3 regions of the Streptomyces sp. NPDC091972 genome follow, and region 2 is predicted to be linked to each of the others. Evidence: riboswitches for the same ligand, from Rfam matches in the RefSeq annotation. Region 2 holds a riboswitch; each other region holds the start of a gene.
The links. Region 2 has a riboswitch for S-adenosylmethionine ahead of ACIQJT_RS04350 (putative leader peptide). Riboswitches for the same ligand answer to the same signal wherever they lie in the genome.
Positions count from the first base shown of each region.

Region 1 (6,293 bases), on a different contig from region 2:
ACCAGGAGTCCGGCGGTGCCGGCGGTACGCAGTTCGTCGACCGCGGAGAAGGCGGGCAGGTCGCCCAGGTCGTCGCCGGCGAACAGCACGGACCGGGCGGAGACCTCGCGGGCGTGCTCCAGCAGGGCCACCCCCTTGTCCACGCCCGGCGGGCGGAGCTCCAGGACCAGACGGCCGGGTTCCACGATCAGGCCGTTGCGGGCGGCCAGGTCGGTGAGGGGAGCGCGCAGGGCCTCGAAGGCGGCCTGGGGGTCGGCCGCCCGGCGGGTGTGGACGGCCACCGCACGGCCGCCCTTCTCCTCCAGCCAGGCACCGGTCCCGGCCAGGAGCGCCGGCAGTTCGGCGCGGACCGCCGCCACGCCGGGATGCGGGGCGGGGGCGGTGACCTGGCCCGTCGCCGCCTCCCAGCGCTCCGCCCCGTAGTGGCCGAGCACGGTCAGGTGATCCAGGCCCGGGACCCCGGCGAAACCGCCGTTGCGCACCGCGACCGCGGCCGGGCGCCCGGTGATCACCGCCACGGACGCCACCTTCGGTGCCAGGGCCGCGAGCGCCGGCACCGCCTCGGGGTGCGCGACCGCCTTCTCCGGGTCCGCCACGATCGGCGCCAGCGTCCCGTCGAAGTCGAGCCCGATCACGGCCCGCCGCGGTTCGGCGAGGATCGCCCGCAGACCCTCCTCGCCGGCCGTCGTGAGAGGCGTGGGAAGGTTCATGCTCAGCCGTCCAGCGCGCGGAGCGCGTTCAGCTGGTCCAGGAACCACTGGGCCGGCGGGAGCGCCGTCGCCGCCGCGGCCAGCCGCTTCGCGCGCTCGGCCCGCTCGTGGGCCGGCATCGTCAGCGCCTCGTGCAGGGCCGCCGCCGTCTGCTCCACGTCGTACGGGTTCACCACGACCGCGTCGTCGCCCAGCTCCTCGTACGCCCCGGCCTCCCGCGACAGCACCAGCGCGCATCCCTCGTCGGACACCACCGGCACCTCCTTCGCGACCAGGTTCATGCCGTCCCGGATGGGGTTGACCAGCGCCACGTCGGCCAGCCGGTACGCGGCCAGGGAGCGCGCGAAGTCGTCCTTCAGGTTCAGCAGGACCGGGGTCCAGCCAGGTGTGCCGAAGGTGTCGTTGATCTCCTCCGCCACCCGCCGCACCTCGGCCGTGTAGTCCCGGTACACCGCGAGGTCCTGCCGCGACGGATACGCGAACGCCACGTGCACGACCCGCTCCCGCCACTCCGGCCGCGACTCCAGCAGCCGCCGGTAGGCGTGCAGCCCGCGCACGATGTTCTTGGACAGCTCGGTCCGGTCCACCCGCACGATGGTCTTCCGGCCCGCGCCGATCTCCTCGCGCAGGCCGACGATCCGCTCCTCGACGTCGGCCTCGTGGGAGCGGGCGCGCAGGAAGTCCGCGTCCGCGCCCAGCCCGTGCACCCCGATCCGGGTCTCGCCCAGCCCTCCCGCGAACTCCGCGGCGCAGGCCGTGAAGGCGTCCGCCCAGCGGCGGGTGAGGAAGCCGAGCCGGTCGGCGCCCAGCATGCCCCGCAGGACCTGGACCGCGATGTCGTCGGGGAGCATCCGGAAGTACTCCACCGGCGCCCACGGTGTGTGCGAGAAGTGGGCGATGCGCAGGTCGGGGCGGAGCTCGCGGAGCATCCCGGGCACCAGGCACAGGTGGTAGTCCTGCACCAGGACCGCCGCCCCCTCGGCCGCCTCCTCGGCGAGCGCCTCGGCGAAGGCACGGTTGTACGTCTCGTACGAGGCCCACTGGCGCCGGAACTCCGCGTCGAAGGACGGTTCCAGCGGGGTCTGGTAGAGCAGGTGGTGGACGAACCAGAGGACCGAGTTGGCGATGCCGTTGTACGCGTCCGCGTGCACGTCGGCCGGGATCGCGAGCATGCGGACGCCGTCCTCGCCGACCCCCTGCCGTACCGCCTCGCGGTCGCCGTCGGACAGCGCCGAGCACACCCACAGCGCGTCGGCCTCCGGCCCGATCGCCGACAGGCCCGAGACGAGGCCGCCGCCGCCGCGCTTCGCGTTGAGCTCGCCGTTTTCCTGGACCTCGTAGGAGACCGGGCCGCGGTTGGACGCGACCAGTACATGGGCGTTGTGCGATGAAGCCATGCCTCGAAACCTAGCCCGGTGTCCAACCGCTCAAACGTTCCCGTGGTGCATGTCGGCCGCGGGCCGTGGGGGCCGGGTGCGCAGTTCCCCGCGTCCCTGGAGGGGCGCTCCTAGGCGGCCCTTCTCTTCCTGTACTCCGCGATCTCCGTCATCGGCGGCCGCTCCTCCGTGTCCACCGAGTACGTCCGCGGCTCGAAGCCGTCCCGGCCCCGCTCGAACTGGGTGAGGGCGGGCCGGATCAGGTGGCCGCGGGCCAGCCGGAGCTGGGCGGTGCGGTAGATCGCGGCGGCCATCCGGCCCAGGGCCTGCCCGTCCTGGTGGCGGTGCTTGCGCACCCCGATGTCGACCTGGGCCAGCGCGTCCAGGCCCACCAGGTGCAGGGCGTCGACCAGCATGCCCAGCTCGACGCCGTAGCCGACGGGGAACGGCAACTGCTCCAGCAGCGAGCGCCGGGCCGCGTACTCACCGCCCAGCGGCTGCACGAAACCGGCGAGCTGCGGCCAGTGCATGTTCAGCAGCGGGCGCGCCATCAGCTCGGTGACCCGGCCGCCCTGCCCGGCGGCACCGCCCAGGGGACGGTCGTACATGCCCTTGACCAGGTCGACGCCGGGGTCGGTGAGCAGCGGGCCGACGATCCCGGAGACGAAGTCCGAGGAGAACTCCTTCAGGTCGGCGTCTATGAAGCAGACGATGTCCCCGCTCGTGACGAGCAGGGACCGCCACAGGACCTCACCCTTGCCGGGCAGGGCCGGGATGCGCGGGAGGATGTCGTCGCGGTGGACGACCCGCGCGCCGGCGGCGGCGGCGACCTCGGAGGTGCGGTCGGTCGATCCCGAGTCCACGACGACGATCTCGTCGACGAGCGGGACCTGCTGCATGAGGTCATGACGGATGACGGCGACGATGTCACCGACCGTCGCCTCCTCGTTGAGGGCCGGCAGGACGACACTGACCGTCCGGCCCGTGGCCCGCTTCGCCGCCATGATCCGGTGGAGCGGGCGATCGGTCACGGACCAGGAACGGGTCGCCAGCCAGCGCTCGACTTCGTTCAGCACAGTGCGCGGCTCCTCTGCGTGAGATCTGCGTGTGATCCATCTCGCCGTTCGGACGACTATCTCAACTGTCCTGGTCGTCGGTTACAGTCTTGAACAACGCGGGTGACCATCGCATGTCCTGGGTGGCCCGCCGTTCACAACTTCACACCGCTCATCCAGAGGGGCAGAGGGATACGGCCCGATGAAGCCCCGGCAACCCTCCAGTCGGCTCTCGTAGCGATCACCGACGATCGTCTCCGCGAGGCTCCCGGCTCGGGAAGGTGCCAAATCCGTCTCACGGCGAAGTGCGTCGTGAGGAAGATGAGGAGAAAGGGCCTCGCCTCCATGGCTGCGCAGACTGTTGCAAGCACCACGAACTCCGTCGACCTGGGTCCCGCCGCGGCGCTGAGCTGCCGCGAATGCGGCCACCGCGTCCCGCTCGGCCCGGTCTTCGCCTGTGAGGAGTGTTTCGGCCCGCTCGAGATCGCGTACGACTTCTCGGCCTACGAGACCGAGGAGCTCCGCAAGCGGATCGAGTCGGGACCCGCGAACATCTGGCGCTACGCCCCGCTGCTGCCCGTCCCCGCGGACGTGGCGGACAAGCCCAACATCAACCCCGGCTGGACCAAGCTCGTCAAGGCGGACAACCTCGCCCGCGAGCTCGGCGTGACCGGCGGCCTGTACGTCAAGGACGACTCCGGCAACCCGACGCACTCCTTCAAGGACCGCGTCGTCGCGCAGGCCCTGGAGGCGGCCCGCGCCTTCGGCTTCACCACGCTCTCCTGCTCCTCCACCGGCAACCTGGCCGGCGCGGTCGGTGCCGCCGCGGCCCGGGCCGGGTTCCGCTCCTGCGTGTTCATCCCGCACGACCTGGAGCAGGGCAAGGTCGTCATGGCCGCGATCTACGGCGGCGAGCTCGTCGGCATCGAGGGCAACTACGACGACGTGAACCGCTTCTGCTCCGAGCTGATCGGCGACCCGGCCGGCGAGGGCTGGGGCTTCGTCAACGTCAACCTGCGGCCGTACTACGCGGAGGGCTCCAAGACCCTGGCGTACGAGATCTGCGAGCAGCTCGGCTGGCGGCTCCCCGACCAGCTCGTGGTCCCGATCGCCTCCGGCTCGCAGCTCACGAAGATCGACAAGGGCCTTCAGGAGCTCATCAGGCTGGGGCTCGTCGAGGACAGGCCGTACAAGATCTTCGGGGCGCAGGCGGAGGGGTGCAGCCCGGTTTCCGTCGCCTACAAGGCGGGGCACGACGTGGTGCGGCCCCAGAAGCCGGACACCATCGCCAAGTCCCTCGCCATCGGCAACCCTGCGGACGGCCCGTACGTGCTGGACATCGCGCGGCGCACCGGCGGCGCGGTGGAGGACGTCGACGACGAGCAGATCGTGGACGCGATCAAGCTGCTGGCGCGGACCGAGGGCATCTTCGCGGAGACTGCGGGCGGGGTGACCGTGGGGGTGACGAAGAAGCTGATCGAGAGCGGGGTGCTGGATCCCTCGCTGACGACCGTCGTACTGAACACCGGGGACGGTCTGAAGACGCTGGACGCGGTGGCGGGTACGGGTCTGACGGCGACGATCCGGCCCAACCTGGATTCGTTCCGCGAGGCTGGTCTCGCGTAAGAGGTCGTTGTCCGTCTGCGGGCCGGTGGGGGCCGGTCGCGCCCACGCGGCGGCAGCCGCGAATCGACACCGCCCCGCGCCCCTGAAGCCCCAACCCGACCGGAGGTCCTGAACATGAGCGTTTCCGTCCGAATCCCCACCATCCTGCGCACCTACACCGGCGGACAGGCCGAGGTGCAGGCCGAGGGTGGGACCCTCGCCGAGGTCATCGCAGATCTGGAGAAGAACCACACCGGTATCGCCGCGCGCGTTCTCGACGACCAGGGCAAGCTGCGGCGGTTCGTGAACGTGTACGTGAACGACGACGACGTGCGGTTCGAGCAGGGACTGGAGACGGCGACGCCCGACGGGGCCGGCGTCTCCATCATCCCGGCGGTCGCCGGCGGGTGACCGTATGACTGGTCATTACCTTCGGTAACAGAAATTACCGAGTGTTCATCCGATTGCCCCCTCCGCGAGAGAAGCGGAGGGGGCAATTCTCTATGGTTGAGCGCGGTACAGTTGGGGAAGCTGCTGCTTCCTTCATGCCGGGCGCATATGAGTTCCGACTTCGGATGCGACGAGAAGTAGCCAAAGTGTGTGGGTTCTTTGTGTCTTATGCTCCTTTTATGGGGCCCGACTTGCCCCGAATTCGGGTGAATTCTCACTACATTCCGGACCCCTTCCGTCCAGAATTCTCGTCCGATTGACCTGTTGCAGACGGCAGTTGGACAGATACATTCAGCCGCGGTCGACGCGTTCCGGCGCACGCCCCCAACCATGTGGGGGGTGAGGTCTGACCCGGATCCACGAAGTGTGGATCCGTGCAAGGGCCAGTAATAGGGGAGTTAGGCATGGCTCAGGGCACCGTCAAGTGGTTCAACGCGGAGAAGGGGTACGGCTTCATCGCGGTCGACGGTGGTGCGGATGTTTTCGTCCACTACAGCGCGATTCAGATGGACGGCTACCGCACCCTTGAAGAGGGCCAGCGGGTCGAGTTCGAGATCTCGCAGGGTCAGAAGGGGCCGCAGGCGGACATGGTCCGTCTCGCGACTGGCTGAAGCACGCGCCGGGTAACAACAGCGTCGTTCTTCGTTCTTCACCGAAGGGCTCGTACCCCATGGGGAGTCATGGGTACGGGCCCTTCGGCATGTACCTCCGGTGGTTGAACGGGGTCCTGTGCGGGCGCGGGTGGGGTTTCGGGTGCGGGTTCGGTGGGGGCGGGCGTTTCTGCGCAGTTCCCCGCGCCCCTGGATGCCTGCGGCGGCCCCTGATCGTCCGTGGCGCCGGGCCACTGCAACCTGCCCAGGGGCGCGGGGAACTGCGCGCTCAGCTCCCACCGGCCGGTAGCCGCCCGACTGCCGAACCCATCGCCTCCGGGGCGCGCGATCCAGGGTGCCGGGAAGGGCGCGGGCCGGCCCTCACCGGCCCGAGCCCGCGCAGCGAACCCACCCCGGTCTTCGGCAGGCGCTTGCACTCGACCATGCCGAGTGCTAATCATTGGCGTTAGCACTCTGAAGGTGAGAGTGACAAAGATGGACCGGGTC
Region 1 is NZ_JBIVSV010000010.1:216,309-222,601, reverse strand. Features, by position in the region: gene otsB (trehalose-phosphatase) at 1-710, opposite strand, end outside; gene ACIQJT_RS28065 (trehalose-6-phosphate synthase) at 713-2,107, opposite strand; gene ACIQJT_RS28060 (glucosyl-3-phosphoglycerate synthase) at 2,218-3,162, opposite strand; SAM riboswitch class I at 3,311-3,469, shown strand; gene thrC (threonine synthase) at 3,487-4,767, shown strand; gene ACIQJT_RS28050 (MoaD/ThiS family protein) at 4,882-5,157, shown strand; gene ACIQJT_RS28045 (cold-shock protein) at 5,601-5,807, shown strand.
Region 1: linked by a shared signal. The riboswitch ahead of thrC (threonine synthase) and the one ahead of ACIQJT_RS04350 (putative leader peptide) in region 2 are both predicted to bind S-adenosylmethionine.

Region 2 (6,293 bases):
CATCACCACCAGCCGCTGCGCCCGGTCGGCGGCGACCCCGAGGTCGTGGGTGACGAGCAGGACCGCGGTGCCGGACTCCTCGGTCAGGCGATGGAGATGGTCGAGGATGACCCGCTGCACGGTGACGTCGAGCGCGCTGGTGGGCTCGTCGGCGATGATCAGCTCGGGTTTCGCGGCGATGGCGATGGCGATCAGGGCGCGTTGCCGCATGCCGCCGGACAGTTCGTGCGGGTACTGCCGGGCCCGGACGGCTGCGTCGGGCAGTCCGGCCCGGTCCAGGACGGCGATCGCCTCCGCGGGGGCCGAGCGGCGGGTTGCGAGACCGTGGATGCGCAGCACTTCGGCGACCTGGTCGCCGATGCGCTTGACGGGGTTGAGGGAGACCGTCGGATCCTGGGGGACCAGTCCGATACGTGCCCCGCGGACGGTGCGCAGTTCCGCCTCCGGCAGGGTGGCCAGGTCGTGTCGGCCGAAGCGGACGGTGCCCGCGTCGATACGGCCGTTCGCCGACAGGAGCCGGGTGATCGCGTGCGCGGTCGTGCTCTTGCCGGAGCCGGACTCGCCGACCACCGCGGTCACCTGACCCGGCCACACGTCGATGTCCACGCCCCGGACGGCCTCGACCGTGCCGCCCCGGGTGCGGTACGACACCGACAGGCCGCGGATCTCCAGCAGTGGTGTGGTCACGTCCTCACCGTTCTCACGTTCGTCGGTCATCGTTGCCGGGACCATTCGCCGTCCAGCGCCCGGGCGATGCGGTTGGTGGCCAGTACGGTCGCGGCGATCGCCAGGCCGGGCAGTGCGGTCAGCCACCAGGCGTTGGCGAGGTAGTTGCGGCCGTCGGAGATCAACGTTCCCCATTCCGGGGCCGGCGGGGGAGCGCCGTAGCCGAGGAAGCTCAGGGCAGACACGGCCAGGATGGAGGAGCCGAAGTCGAGGGTGGCCAGGACGATCACCGGGCCCGCCGCGTTGGGCAGCACATGGCGGCCCAGTACCGAGTACCAGCGTGCTCCGCTGGCGCGTGAGGCCTCGACGAAGACGGCCTGCCGCACCCGCAGCACCTCGGAGCGCGCCACCCGCGCGAACGCGGCGACGCTGGCGATGCCGACCGCGACCGCCACCTTCACCGTGCCGTAGCCCAGCGCGGTGACCAGGGCCAGGGACATGAACAGCGCGGGGATGGACAGCAGCACGTCGACGAAGCGCATCAGCACGTCGTCCACCCACCGGCCCACGAACCCCGCGACCACCCCCAGCAGCCCGCCGACCACGAACGCCACCAGCACCGCGATCAGCGTTGCCTTCAGGGACAGTTGGGCACCGTGGACGACCCGCGAGAACACATCGCGGCCCAACTCGTCGGTGCCGAACCAGTGACTGCCGCTCGGAGCACGGAAGTTCTGCGACGGCACGCCCTTCAGTGGGTCCTGCGAGGTGAACAGGTCCGGCCGGAACGAGGCCAGCACCACCAGCACGAGGACGGTCACGGACAGGAGCAGTCCCGGGCGGCGTACCACGAAGCGCAGCAGCCGTCGTACGTCCACGCGGCGCCCGGGATCAGGCTTCGGCCCCGCCTCGACCGGGCGGGCCGGTCCCAGCGCCGCTTCGGAGGGGTCATCGACAAGGCTCTGGCTCATGTGAGTGCCGCCCTTCTGCCCGAGGCCACCACGATCCGCGGGTCCAGAAGCGGATAGACCAGGTCGATGACCAGGTTCGTCGTCACGAAGATCAGCGCCCCGAACACCACTACCCCTTGGACCAGTGGGATGTCCTGGGCGGTGACCGCCGCCGCGGTCACCCGGCCGAGGCCGTCGCGGGAGAACACCGTCTCGACGACGACCGAACCGGCGATCAGCTGCCCCACCAGCAGGCCGACGACCGTCAGGGCAGGCAGGGACGCGTTGCGCAGCGCATGCCGCAGATGGACCCGCCACCGTCCGGCGCCCTTGGCCCGCGCGGTCTCCACGTACGCCTGGTCGAGGGCGGTGAGCAGGCTCTTGGCGAGGACCTGCGCGATCTGCGCGCCCGTCGGGACCGCCAGCGTCAGCGCCGGCAATACCAGCCCCTTGAATCCGTCGTTGCCGAACGCCGGGAACCAGCGCAGCCGGAACGAGAACACCTCGACCAGCAGCAGCCCCACCCAGAACGTCGGGACGGACACCCCGAGCGGCGGCAGCGACAGCAGCAGCTGCCGCAGCGAGCGCTGGGCGGTGTATGTCGCCAGCACCGCCAGGCCGCCGCCGAGGAGCACCGCGAGCAACAGGGCCGCGCCGGTCAGCTGAAGCGTCTGCGGCAGCGCGTCGGCCAGCGTCGAGGTCACCGGCCGACCGGTGGACACCGAGTCGCCGAAATCCCCGCGCACTGCCCGGCCGAGGTACTCGGCGTACTGCACCAGCACCGGCTTGTCGAAGCCGTACTCGTGCCGCAGGGCGGCGAGTTGCTCGGGGTCGACCTGCCCCGAGTCCATACCAGCGCCGGCCATCGCCGTGACCGGGTCGCCCGGCAGATAGTCCAGCACCAGGAACGAGACCGTGTAGGCCGCCCACAGCACCCCGACCGCCTGGGCCAGCCGCTTGAACACATAGCGGCGCATGCGCTAGCCGATCCAGGTGTCGTGCAGCTGGAGCCGGCTGGAGGCGTCGAAGTCGAGGTCGTGCACCTTCTTCGCCACGCCCAGCTGGGTCTGGAGCTCGACCACCGGCACGTAGTAGGCGTTCTGCACGATCAACTGCTGTGCCCGGGAGACCAGTTGCCTGCGCTTGGCGGTGTCGACGGTCGCGGCCTGCTCGGACAGCGCGGTGTCGAGCGAACTGGCCGGCAAGCGGTAGAAGTTGGCCAGCTCGGTGGAGAAGGAGCTGCGCAGGATGTCGGGGTCGGCGCGGGTCACGTTGCCCCACACCGCGTCGTAGTCACCCGACTGGAGGGTCGGGGCGAACTGCGTGACCTGGAGCTGCTTGAGGGTCACGTCGACACCGGCGGCCTTGAGCTGCTGCTGGATCAGCTCCAGCGCGGGCTGGTTGGTGGCCGCGTTGGGGAACCACTTGATGGTCAGGCTGAGTTTCTTGCCGTCCTTGGCGCGGATGCCGTCGCTGCCGGTCTTCCAGCCGGCCCCGTCCAGCAGGGACTTGGCCCTGGCCGCGTCGAAGGTCAGGCCGGAGGCGAGGTCGGTGTAGTCGGGTGTGGTGTGCGCAAGAACGCTGGTGGCCGGTTGCGTGCCGGTCGGGAAGACGGTGTCAGCGATCTGCTGCCGGTCGATGGCGTACAGGATCGCCTGGCGCACCTCGGCGTCCTTGAGCAGCGGCCGTGCGTTGTTGAGGCCGAGACCGAACACGACGCCGGGGTTGGCCCGCCGCTGGAGGGTGACCTGGCCGCCCTTGAGGGCCGCCTCGTTGGCCTTGCCGACGCTGGAGACGGCGTCGACCTGGCCGGACTGCAGGCCGCCGGCCCGCACACCCGCCTCCGGCACGACCTTGAACACCAGCTTGTCCAGGTACGCCTCGCCCTTCTTGCTCCACCGCGAGGAACCCCACGCGTATCCCGCGCGCTTGGCCAGGGTGATCGACTGGTTCTGCACGTACTGCTTCAGTACGAAGGGCCCGGACCCGATCACCCCGTCGCTGCACTTCTGCTGCGGGGTCCTCTGCACGCTCGCCGACGACTCGATCCCCAGCGAGTGCGTCGAAGTGGCCTGCAAAAACTGGGCGTTGGGCTGGCCGAAGGTCACCTTCACGGTGAGCGGGTCGACCACCGTGGTGCTCTTGACGCCGCTCAGATAGCCCTCGGCGAGCGTCCCCAGGGCGCCGAGCTTCGGCACCGCGTCGAAGTTGTCCTTGACCACCTGAGCGGTCAGCTTCGAGCCGTCGCTGAAGGTAACGCCCGAGCGCAGACGGAAGGTGAACGTCGTGGCGTCGGGACTGACGTCCCAGCTCCTCGCCAGCCACGGCACGATCTTGCCGGTCTTGGGGTCCTGGTCCGTCAGGGAGTCCACGGTCTGGCGCACCGCGTAGATGGTCTCGTTGCTGGCGACCTGCTGTGGATCCACGCAGCCGGCGTCCGAACCCACCGCGAAGGTCAGGGTGCCACCGGGCTTGGGCTGCCCGGAGCCGCTGCCGGAATCGCCGCCGCCGGAGCCGCAGGCGGCCAGCAGCACACTGGTGGTCACCAGGACGGTCAGTGCCGCCCACCGGGAGGTTCTGGCATGGGAAAGTGCAGTCACGGAGGGTTTCTCCTACTCGTGTCACCAGGCACGGACGCCGTACGAGGCATGGCCGTGCGTGGGCGTGCGGTCCCGGCCGGCGCGACGCCGGTGCCGGGGAGCGCTGTGCAGACGGGGGTCACGGGAAAAGGGAGGATCAAAGACAGGCGGAGATCAGGCGCAGACGGGTGCGGCGACGACAGATGTCGTACTGCGGCCTGCGGCGGGAAGTCCCGTCAGGCCTGACAGAGACAGCTGGTCGAGCGCTTGAGGTCGATGTGGCGCCGACGCGAGAGCCGGGAGAACACGGTGGCGCCGGCGAAACGGGCGCTGAGGTCACCACCGTGCCGCATATCGGTCCTCCACATGATTCGGCCCCGGTCACGGGGCCACGCGCTTGCGGAGATCGTCGGTGATCCCGCCGGGCTTTCACCTGGAGCACCCCACCGCGTGGGAGGGTTGCCGGTCAGCGAGCCAGGGCTTGACGCTGACACTCAATGCCGTTCGTGATCGTACGGAGTGGTCTTGTCGTACGTCAATGGCGTCAAGGGACGCCTCGTCAGGGCAGTCGGGGCGCGAGTGCGTCCGGCTCAGGAGCCGCCGCGCTCGCGGGGGATCTTCTGGCCGGCCTCGATCGCCACGGGCAGCCGGTTCTCGGCCGGGGGCAGCGGGCAGGTGGCCAGGTCCGTGTAGGCGCACGGCAGGTTCGTGGCGCGGTTGAAGTCCAGGACGACCGTGCCGTCGGCGGCGGGCGCTTCGAGGGACAGGGACCGGTTGGCGGCGTAGGTGGTGACCCCGGAGGTTGCGTCGGTGAACAGCACCATCAGCCGTCCCGCACCAGGGCCGGGAAATGCGGTCAGCGACAGCGGGCGCCCGTCGAGCTCGAACTCGACCCTGCCCGGAGCGTCGTACACATGCTCAAGGCCCTCGACCGCGGCGCCCACGGTGGTCGGCCGCGGGGTGTCGAAGGGGATGTACCGGCCAGTCACGACCCAGCGCGGGTCGGGGGCGTAGGCGGGCGTGCCGGTGAAAGCCGTGCGCAGCGGCGCGTCCGGGTGGCGGGGGCGCACGATGTCCTGGCCGCCGCGCTTGGCGACCTCGATGACGGCGTCTCCCCAGACGGCGTCGACGCCGCCGCGCTCGGGAAGCACGCCGAAGCGGTGCTCGCCGCGCACCGGCGTCCCGTCCACGACCAGCTCCTCGCCCTCGTCGAGGTTCACGACGACGCCTTCGGGGCCGGTGTGCCACGAGCCGGGTGCGTCCGGGAAGCGCTGGGGCCGGTCGTCGAGCCAGTGCAGGCCAGTGATCGCCAGGAAGCCGTGCGGGGCGGCGAGCCGGGCCTCCTGGGCGCTGTACCACTCCTGCCAGGTCTCGGTGAAAGCGTGGAGGTCCGTAGTGGTGGCCTCGGTGGTCATGGGGAATCTCCTTTGTGCCGGGGTGCCCTCGGGCAGGGGATCAAGGGGTTGTCGGGCCGACGGGTGTACTCAACCGGCCAGTTCACCGAGGAGCCGCCAGGTCCGTCGACGATCGGCTCCTCCCGCGATTTCAGTGACCGAGAACACGACCTCGGTGGCGCCGGCGTCGCGGTAACGCCGCACCTCGGCCTCGACGGTCTTCTCGTCGCCGATCACGGCCAGATCGGCGGCCCGTCGGCCGCCGGAGAGTTGGATGACCCGTGCGTAGGACGGGATCTGTTCGTAGAACGCGAGGTTCTCGGTCACCTTTTCCCGCACCTCGTCGACGTCGTCGGTGACCACGCCGGGCACCAGGGCCACGATCCTGGGCGTGGGGCGCCCGGCGGCCTCGGCCGCGGCGGTCAGGGCGGGCACGATGTGGTCCGCCAGGGCGCGCGGTCCCGCCAGATAGGGCAGGATCCCGTCGGCCAGCTCACCGCTTGCCCGCAGAGCCTGCGGCCCCATCGCCGCAACCAGCAGGGGCACACCGCTCTCGGCACCCGGAACCCGCGCCGGGATCGGTGTGGTGGCGATGAGCAGCTCCCCGTGGAAGTCGGCCGTGCCGGTCTCGGTCAACTGTCGTAGCACGGTGAGGAATTCACGCAGCCGGGCGATGGGGCGTTCGAAAGGCAGGCCGAAGCCCG
Region 2 is NZ_JBIVSV010000001.1:919,827-926,119, forward strand. Features, by position in the region: gene ACIQJT_RS04330 (dipeptide ABC transporter ATP-binding protein) at 1-717, opposite strand, end outside; gene ACIQJT_RS04335 (ABC transporter permease) at 714-1,637, opposite strand; gene ACIQJT_RS04340 (ABC transporter permease) at 1,634-2,593, opposite strand; gene ACIQJT_RS04345 (ABC transporter substrate-binding protein) at 2,597-4,216, opposite strand; gene ACIQJT_RS04350 (putative leader peptide) at 4,432-4,563, opposite strand; SAM riboswitch class IV at 4,584-4,697, opposite strand; gene ACIQJT_RS04355 (DUF1684 domain-containing protein) at 4,786-5,610, opposite strand; gene ACIQJT_RS04360 (LLM class F420-dependent oxidoreductase) at 5,680-6,293, opposite strand, start outside.

Region 3 (6,293 bases), on a different contig from region 2:
TCCGGTCGGGGCCGTCCAGCGCACGCTGCCGTCGGGGGCGTAGGCCCGCACCCCGCCCGCGTCCGAGCCGTCGCCGTAGGACACCAGGACCAACTCGCCGGCGGCGACCGGGAACTGGCTGTTCGCGGCGAACGACCTGGTCCAGCGGACCGTGCCGCGGCGGCCGAGCGCACACAGCCTGGAAGCGCCCTCCTGGCCGTCCTCCAGCAGGCAGTACACGCCGTCGGCGGTGGCGAGCGGGGACATCGCCTCGGCGCCGAGCGGGGTCCGCCACACGGTCCGCCCGTCCAGGTCCAGCGCGTGCAGCGCGCCGTCCGCGCCGCCGACGTACACCCGCGTGCCGTCGGGTGAGAGGGCCGCGCAGGGGCCGCGCCGCCCGCCGAGGCCCTGGACCTTGCACTGCCAGCCCGTCGCGGGCGTGCCCGTCGGGGACCCGGCCCCGGTCGTCGCCTCTCGGTCCGCCGAGTCCCGCAGCCACAGCCATCCGCCCGCGCCCCCGGCGGCCACGACCCCGACGCCTCCCGCCACGGCCCGCAGCAGCCGGCGCCGGGACGGCGGGGCGGGGGCGGGGGTCACAGGGGCGACCGCGGGGACGTCCGTGACGGTCACCGGCGCCACGTACTCCACCCGGCTGCCCCGCTCCCCCGAGTCGTGCCCGGGCACCCAGTGCGCGCCGCTCCGGGCGGCCTCGGGCTCCCGCACGGATCCGGGCGCGTACCAGCCGGGCCGCAGCCCCTCGCGCAGCAAGGCGGCGGTGTGTCCCGCGGCCGCGACCAGCTCCGCGGGGGTCGGCCGCGCGCCGGGGTCGTCCCGCAGACACGACTCCACCAGCGGCAGGTGTTCCCGCGGTACGGCGGACAGGTCGACGTCCCCGGTCAGGATCCGCAGCAGAACGACCGAATCCTGCCCCTCGCCGAAGGGCTCCTTCCCGCCGGAGGCGTAGGCGAGGACCGCGCCCAGGGAGAAGACGTCACTGGCCGGCACCACCTGGGCGCCGTTGCGGATCTGCTCCGGCGAGAGGTAGCCGACCGATCCGACGACCACGCCGGTCCGGGTCAGGGCGGTGCCCTCCAGGGCCCGGACGATCCCGAAGTCGATGACCCGGGGGCCGTCCGGCGCGAGCAGGATGTTGGAGGGCTTGAGGTCCCGGTGCACCAGCCCCTTGGCGTGGATCGCGGCGAGCGCCTCGGCGAGCGCGGCCGCCAGCAGCCGTACCGCGTCCGCGGGCAGCGGTCCCCGGTCGAGCACCGCGTCCCGCAGGTTCGGCCCCGCGACGAACTCGGTCGCCATCCACGGCCGCGCGGCCTCGGTGTCCGCGTCCACGACCCGCGCGGTGTACGTGCCGGTCCCGCCGACGGTCTGCGCGGCCCGCACCTCGTGCCGGAACCGGGCCCGGAAGGTGCGGTCCTCGGCGTGCTCGGCCCGTACGACCTTCACGGCCAGCCGCAGCCCGCCACGCGCCTCGGCGAGGTACACCTCGCCCATGCCGCCGGAGCCGAGTCTGCCCAGGACCTGGTAGGGCCCGATGGTCCGCGGGTCCCGCTCGCGCAGCTCCTGCACCCCGTGCTCCCCCTGCTTTCCGTACGGCTGCTGGGGGGAGCGTATACGCGAGCCGGCCGTCGCTCCCTCAGACGGCCGGGACGCAGCGGCCGTCCTCGGTGCGGTACGTCCACTTCGCGCCGTCCGCGACCAGTTCCCTCACCGCCTTCACGAACCGTTCGACGTGCTCGTCCGGGGTGCCGGCGCCGAAGCTCACCCGGATCGCGTTGAGCGACTTCTCGCCGGGCGCGGCCTCGGGGGCGCCGCACTCGCCCTGGGACTGCGGGTCGCTGCCGAGGAGGGTGCGCACGAGGGGGTGGGCGCAGAAGAGGCCGTCGCGGACGCCGATGCCGTACTCGGCGGAGAGGGCGGCGGCGAAGTGGGAGCTGTTCCAGCCCTCGACGACGAAGGAGAGCACGCCGACGCGGGGGGCGTCGTCGCCGAAGAGGGACAGGACGCGGACCTCGGGGACGTCGGCGAGGCCGGCCCTCACCTTCTCGATCAGATACCGCTCGCGGGCCACCAGGCTGTCGAAACCGGCCTCCGTCAGCGCCTTGCAGGCCGAGGCGATCGAGTAGGCGCCGATGACGTTCGGGGAGCCCGCCTCGTGCCGGGCGGCGCTCTCGTGCCACTCCACGTCCACTCCCCCGTCCTCGCGCCGGGTGACCTTGCGGCTGGCGCCGCCGCCCGCGAGGTAGGGGTCGGCCGCGCGCAGCCAGTCGGCGCGGCCGGCCAGGACGCCGGAGCCGAAGGGCGCGTAGAGCTTGTGGCCGGAGAAGGCGACCCAGTCGACGTCCAGGTCGCGGACGCTCACCGGGTGGTGCGGGGCGAGCTGGGCGGCGTCCAGGACGATCCGGGCACCGTGCGCGTGGGCGGCGGCGGCCAGCTCGCGGACCGGCCACAGCTCGCCGGTGACGTTGGAGGCGCCGGTGACGCACACCAGGGCGGGGCCGTGGGGGTCGCGGTCGGCGAGGGCCTTCTCCAGGGTCTCGACGGCCTGCCGCGGGGTGCGCGGGGCGTCGAGGTAGCTGACCCGGGCGTCCTTCCAGGGCAGCAGGCTCGCGTGGTGCTCGGTCTCGAAGACGAACACCTGGCAGTCGGCGGGGAGGGCGGCGGCGAGGAGGTTGAGCGAGTCGGTGGTCGACCGGGTGAAGATCAGCTCGTCGTCCTCGCGGCAGTCGAGGAACTCGGCGACGGTCCTGCGGGCGTTCTCGAACAGGTCGGTCGAGAGCTGGGAGAGGTACCCGGCCCCGCGGTGCACGCTGCCGTAGTAGGGCGCGTACGCCGCCACGTCGTCCCAGACCCGCTGGAGGGCCGGTGCGCTGGCCGCGTAGTCGAGCGCCGCGTAGGTGACCTCGCCGCCGGTGACGAGCGGGACGGTGACATCACGCCCCAGAACGGGCAGCGGGGCACAAATGGTGCGGGCGGCGGCAGCGGTGGAGACGGACATGGGGAACTCCCGTGAAAGTAAAGGTGAGATGGGTGCGCGGAGGCGGGGCTCGGCGGCCCTATCGCATTCGCTTGCTCACGGAAGACTCCCTCGATCGACCAGGACCCCTGGTGTCGAGAGGGGCCCGCGCTTGCCGTAGACCTCGCTGCCTACGGCCTGGTCTTCACCCGGGGCACCCCGCCACGGACGGAGGGTTGCCGGACAGTCGGCCGGGGCCTCATGACTGTCACTCATGACCTGGTACCGGAACGTACGTGAGGTGATCGTCGTCCCGCAACCCGTGTCCGGATCGCGGGACGACACCTCGGTGGCCGTCAGGCGTTGCTCGCGGCCACCCAGCGCTCCAGCGTCCGCTTCGCCGCGCCCGAGTCGATCGCCTCCGCGGCCTTGTCCATCCCGGCCCGCAGCTGCTCGGCCAGCGTCCCCGTCCCCGGGTCCAGGGCCACCAGCGCGGCCGCCGAGTTCAGGAGCACGGCGTCCCGGACCGGGCCCTTCTCGCCGTCCAGCAGGTGGCGGGCGACCTCCGCGTTGTACGCCGGGTCGCCGCCCCGCAGGGCCTCCACCGGCACCAGGTCGATGCCGACGTCCCGGGGGTCGAAGCTCTCCTCGGTGACCTTGCCGTCGCGGACGACCCAGACCCGGGAGGTCGACGTGGTGGTCAGCTCGTCGAGGCCGTCGTCGCCGCGGAAGACGAGCGAGGAGTGGCCGCGCTCCGCGAAGACGCCCGCGACGACCGGCGCCATGCGCGGGTCCGCGACCCCGACCGCCTGGGCCCGTACCCGGGCGGGGTTGGTCAGCGGACCGAGGATGTTGAACACCGTGCGGATGCCCAGCTGACCGCGGGCGGCGCCCGCGTGGCGCAGCGCCGGGTGGAACTTGATCGCGAAGCAGAAGGTGATCCCTGCCTCCTCGGCCACCTCGGCCACCCGCCGCGGGGTCAGCTCCAGGTTGACGCCGAGCTTCTCCAGGACGTCCGAGGCGCCGGACGCGGAGGAGGCGGCCCGGTTGCCGTGCTTGACGACCGTGGCGCCGGTGCCGGCGACGACGATCGCCGACATGGTGGAGATGTTGACGGTCTTGGCGCCGTCGCCGCCGGTGCCGACGATGTCCACCGTCCGCCCGGGGACCTCGATCACGTTGGCGTGCGCGTACATCGCCCGCACGAGACCGTTGATCTCCTCGACCGTCTCGCCCTTGGCCCTGAGCGCGACCACGAAAGCGGCGATCTGCGCGTCGGTGGCCTCGCCCCGCATGATCCGGTCCATCGCCCACGCCGTCGCGTCGGCGCTCTGGTCCCGGCCGTACAGCAGGGCGTTCAGCACCTCGGGCCAGGAACGGCCCGCCGCGGTGTCGCCTCCAGCGGGGGTCACAGCGCTCATGGGGCCGCTCCAGATGTCGTAGAAAACCGTCTCCACACCCTATCCAGCCCGCAGCACGGCACAGGGCCCCGTCCGGTGTTCGGACGGAGCCCCCGCCCCCGCCGAACCCGCACCCGAAGCCGAACCCACCGCACGGCAAAGGGCCCGTCCAGTGTGTCGGACGGGCCCTTCTACCGCGCGTGGCGAGCGCAGCGACAAGCAGTGATCAGTGGTGGCCGTGGCCGCTCGTGATCTCCTTGTACTCCTCGACGGTCGGCTTGGGGATCTGGGACTCCTCGCCGTAGTACGCCTCGCTCAGCTTGGCGCGCAGCTTCTCGGTGCCCTTGACCTTCCGCTCGACGCCGTTCTCGTCGACCGTGGGGCCGATCTCGGCGGGCTTGTACTGCTCGTGCGCCGTGAGCGTGTGGAGCTGCTCCTGGCTGAGCGGCTCGTGCACCTCGATGAACTCACCGTGCGGCAGGCGCTTGATGATGCCGGACTCGCGGCCGTGCAGCACCTTCTCCCGGTCGCGGCGCTGGAGGCCGAGGCAGATCCGCTTGGTGACGACGAACGCGATGACCGGGGCGACGAAGAACGCGATCCGCACGAACCAGGTGATGGCGTTGATCGACAGGTGGAAGTGCGTGGCGAAGAGGTCGTTTCCACCACCGATCAGCAGCACGAAGTACCAGGTCATCCATGCCACACCGAACGCGGTCCGGGTCGGGGCGTTGCGCGGCCGGTCCAGGATGTGGTGCTCGCGCTTGTCGCCGGTGACCCAGGACTCGATGAACGGGTACACCGCGATCGCGACCAGCACCAGCGGGAAGATGACCAGCGGGATGAACACGCCCAGGACGAGCGTGTGACCCCAGAAGTTGATCTCCCAGCCCGGCATGACACGGATCAGGCCCTCGGAGAAGCCCATGTACCAGTCCGGCTGGGCGCCCGTGGACACCTGGTCGGGACGGTAGGGGCCCATCGCCCAGATCGGGTTGATGGAGGCGATCGCCGCGATGACCGCGATGACACCGAAGACCAGGAAGAAGAAGCCTCCGGCCTTGGCCATGTAGACCGGCAGCAGCGGCATGCCGACGACGTTGTTGTTGGTCTTGCCGGGGCCCGCGAACTGCGTGTGCTTGTGGTAGAAGACCAGGATCAGGTGCGCCACCATCAGGCCGAGCATGATGCCCGGCAGCAGCAGGACGTGGATCGAGTAGAAGCGGGCCACGAAGTCGCCGCCCGGGAACTCCCCGCCGAACAGGAAGAACGACAGGTACGTGCCGACGATCGGCACGGACAGGATCGCGCCCTCCATGAAGCGGACACCGGTGCCGGAGAGCAGGTCGTCCGGGAGCGAGTAACCGGTGAAGCCGGTGAACATGCCGAGGACGAACAGCAGGAAGCCGAACAGCCAGTTGACCTCACGCGGCTTGCGGAACGCGCCCGTGAAGAACACGCGCATCATGTGCACGAACATGCCGGCGAGGAAGATCAGCGCCGCCCAGTGGTGGATCTGCCGGATCAGCAGACCACCGCGCACATCGAAGGAGATGTGCATGGTCGAGTTGAACGCCTCGGACATCAGCTGGCCCTGCAGCGGGACGTAGCTGCCGTGGTACTCCACCTCGTTCATCGACGGGTGGAAGAACAGCGTCAGGTACACACCCGTGAGGATGATGATGATGAAGCTGTACATGCACACTTCGCCCAACATGAACGACCAGTGGTCGGGGAAGATCTTGCGCATGTTGGCCTTGGCCAGGGAGTAGATCCCGAGCCGGCCGTCGGCCCAGTCGGCGACGCGCTCGCCGGCCGGTGCCTTCCCGCGTGCGCGGGACTCGGAGGTCTCTGTAGTGCTCATCCGCGCTCCCAGAATGCAGGACCGACGGGCTCCTCGAAGTCGCCGAGCGCTTCGAGGTAGCCCTGGTCGTTCACGCCGATGC
Region 3 is NZ_JBIVSV010000004.1:441,693-447,985, forward strand. Features, by position in the region: gene ACIQJT_RS14580 (PQQ-binding-like beta-propeller repeat protein) at 1-1,560, opposite strand, end outside; gene ACIQJT_RS14585 (aminotransferase class V-fold PLP-dependent enzyme) at 1,628-2,989, opposite strand; SAM riboswitch class IV at 3,111-3,227, opposite strand; gene trpD (anthranilate phosphoribosyltransferase) at 3,304-4,368, opposite strand; gene ACIQJT_RS14595 (cytochrome bc complex cytochrome b subunit) at 4,574-6,211, opposite strand; gene ACIQJT_RS14600 (Rieske 2Fe-2S domain-containing protein) at 6,208-6,293, opposite strand, start outside.
Region 3: linked by a shared signal. The riboswitch ahead of ACIQJT_RS14585 (aminotransferase class V-fold PLP-dependent enzyme) and the one ahead of ACIQJT_RS04350 (putative leader peptide) in region 2 are both predicted to bind S-adenosylmethionine.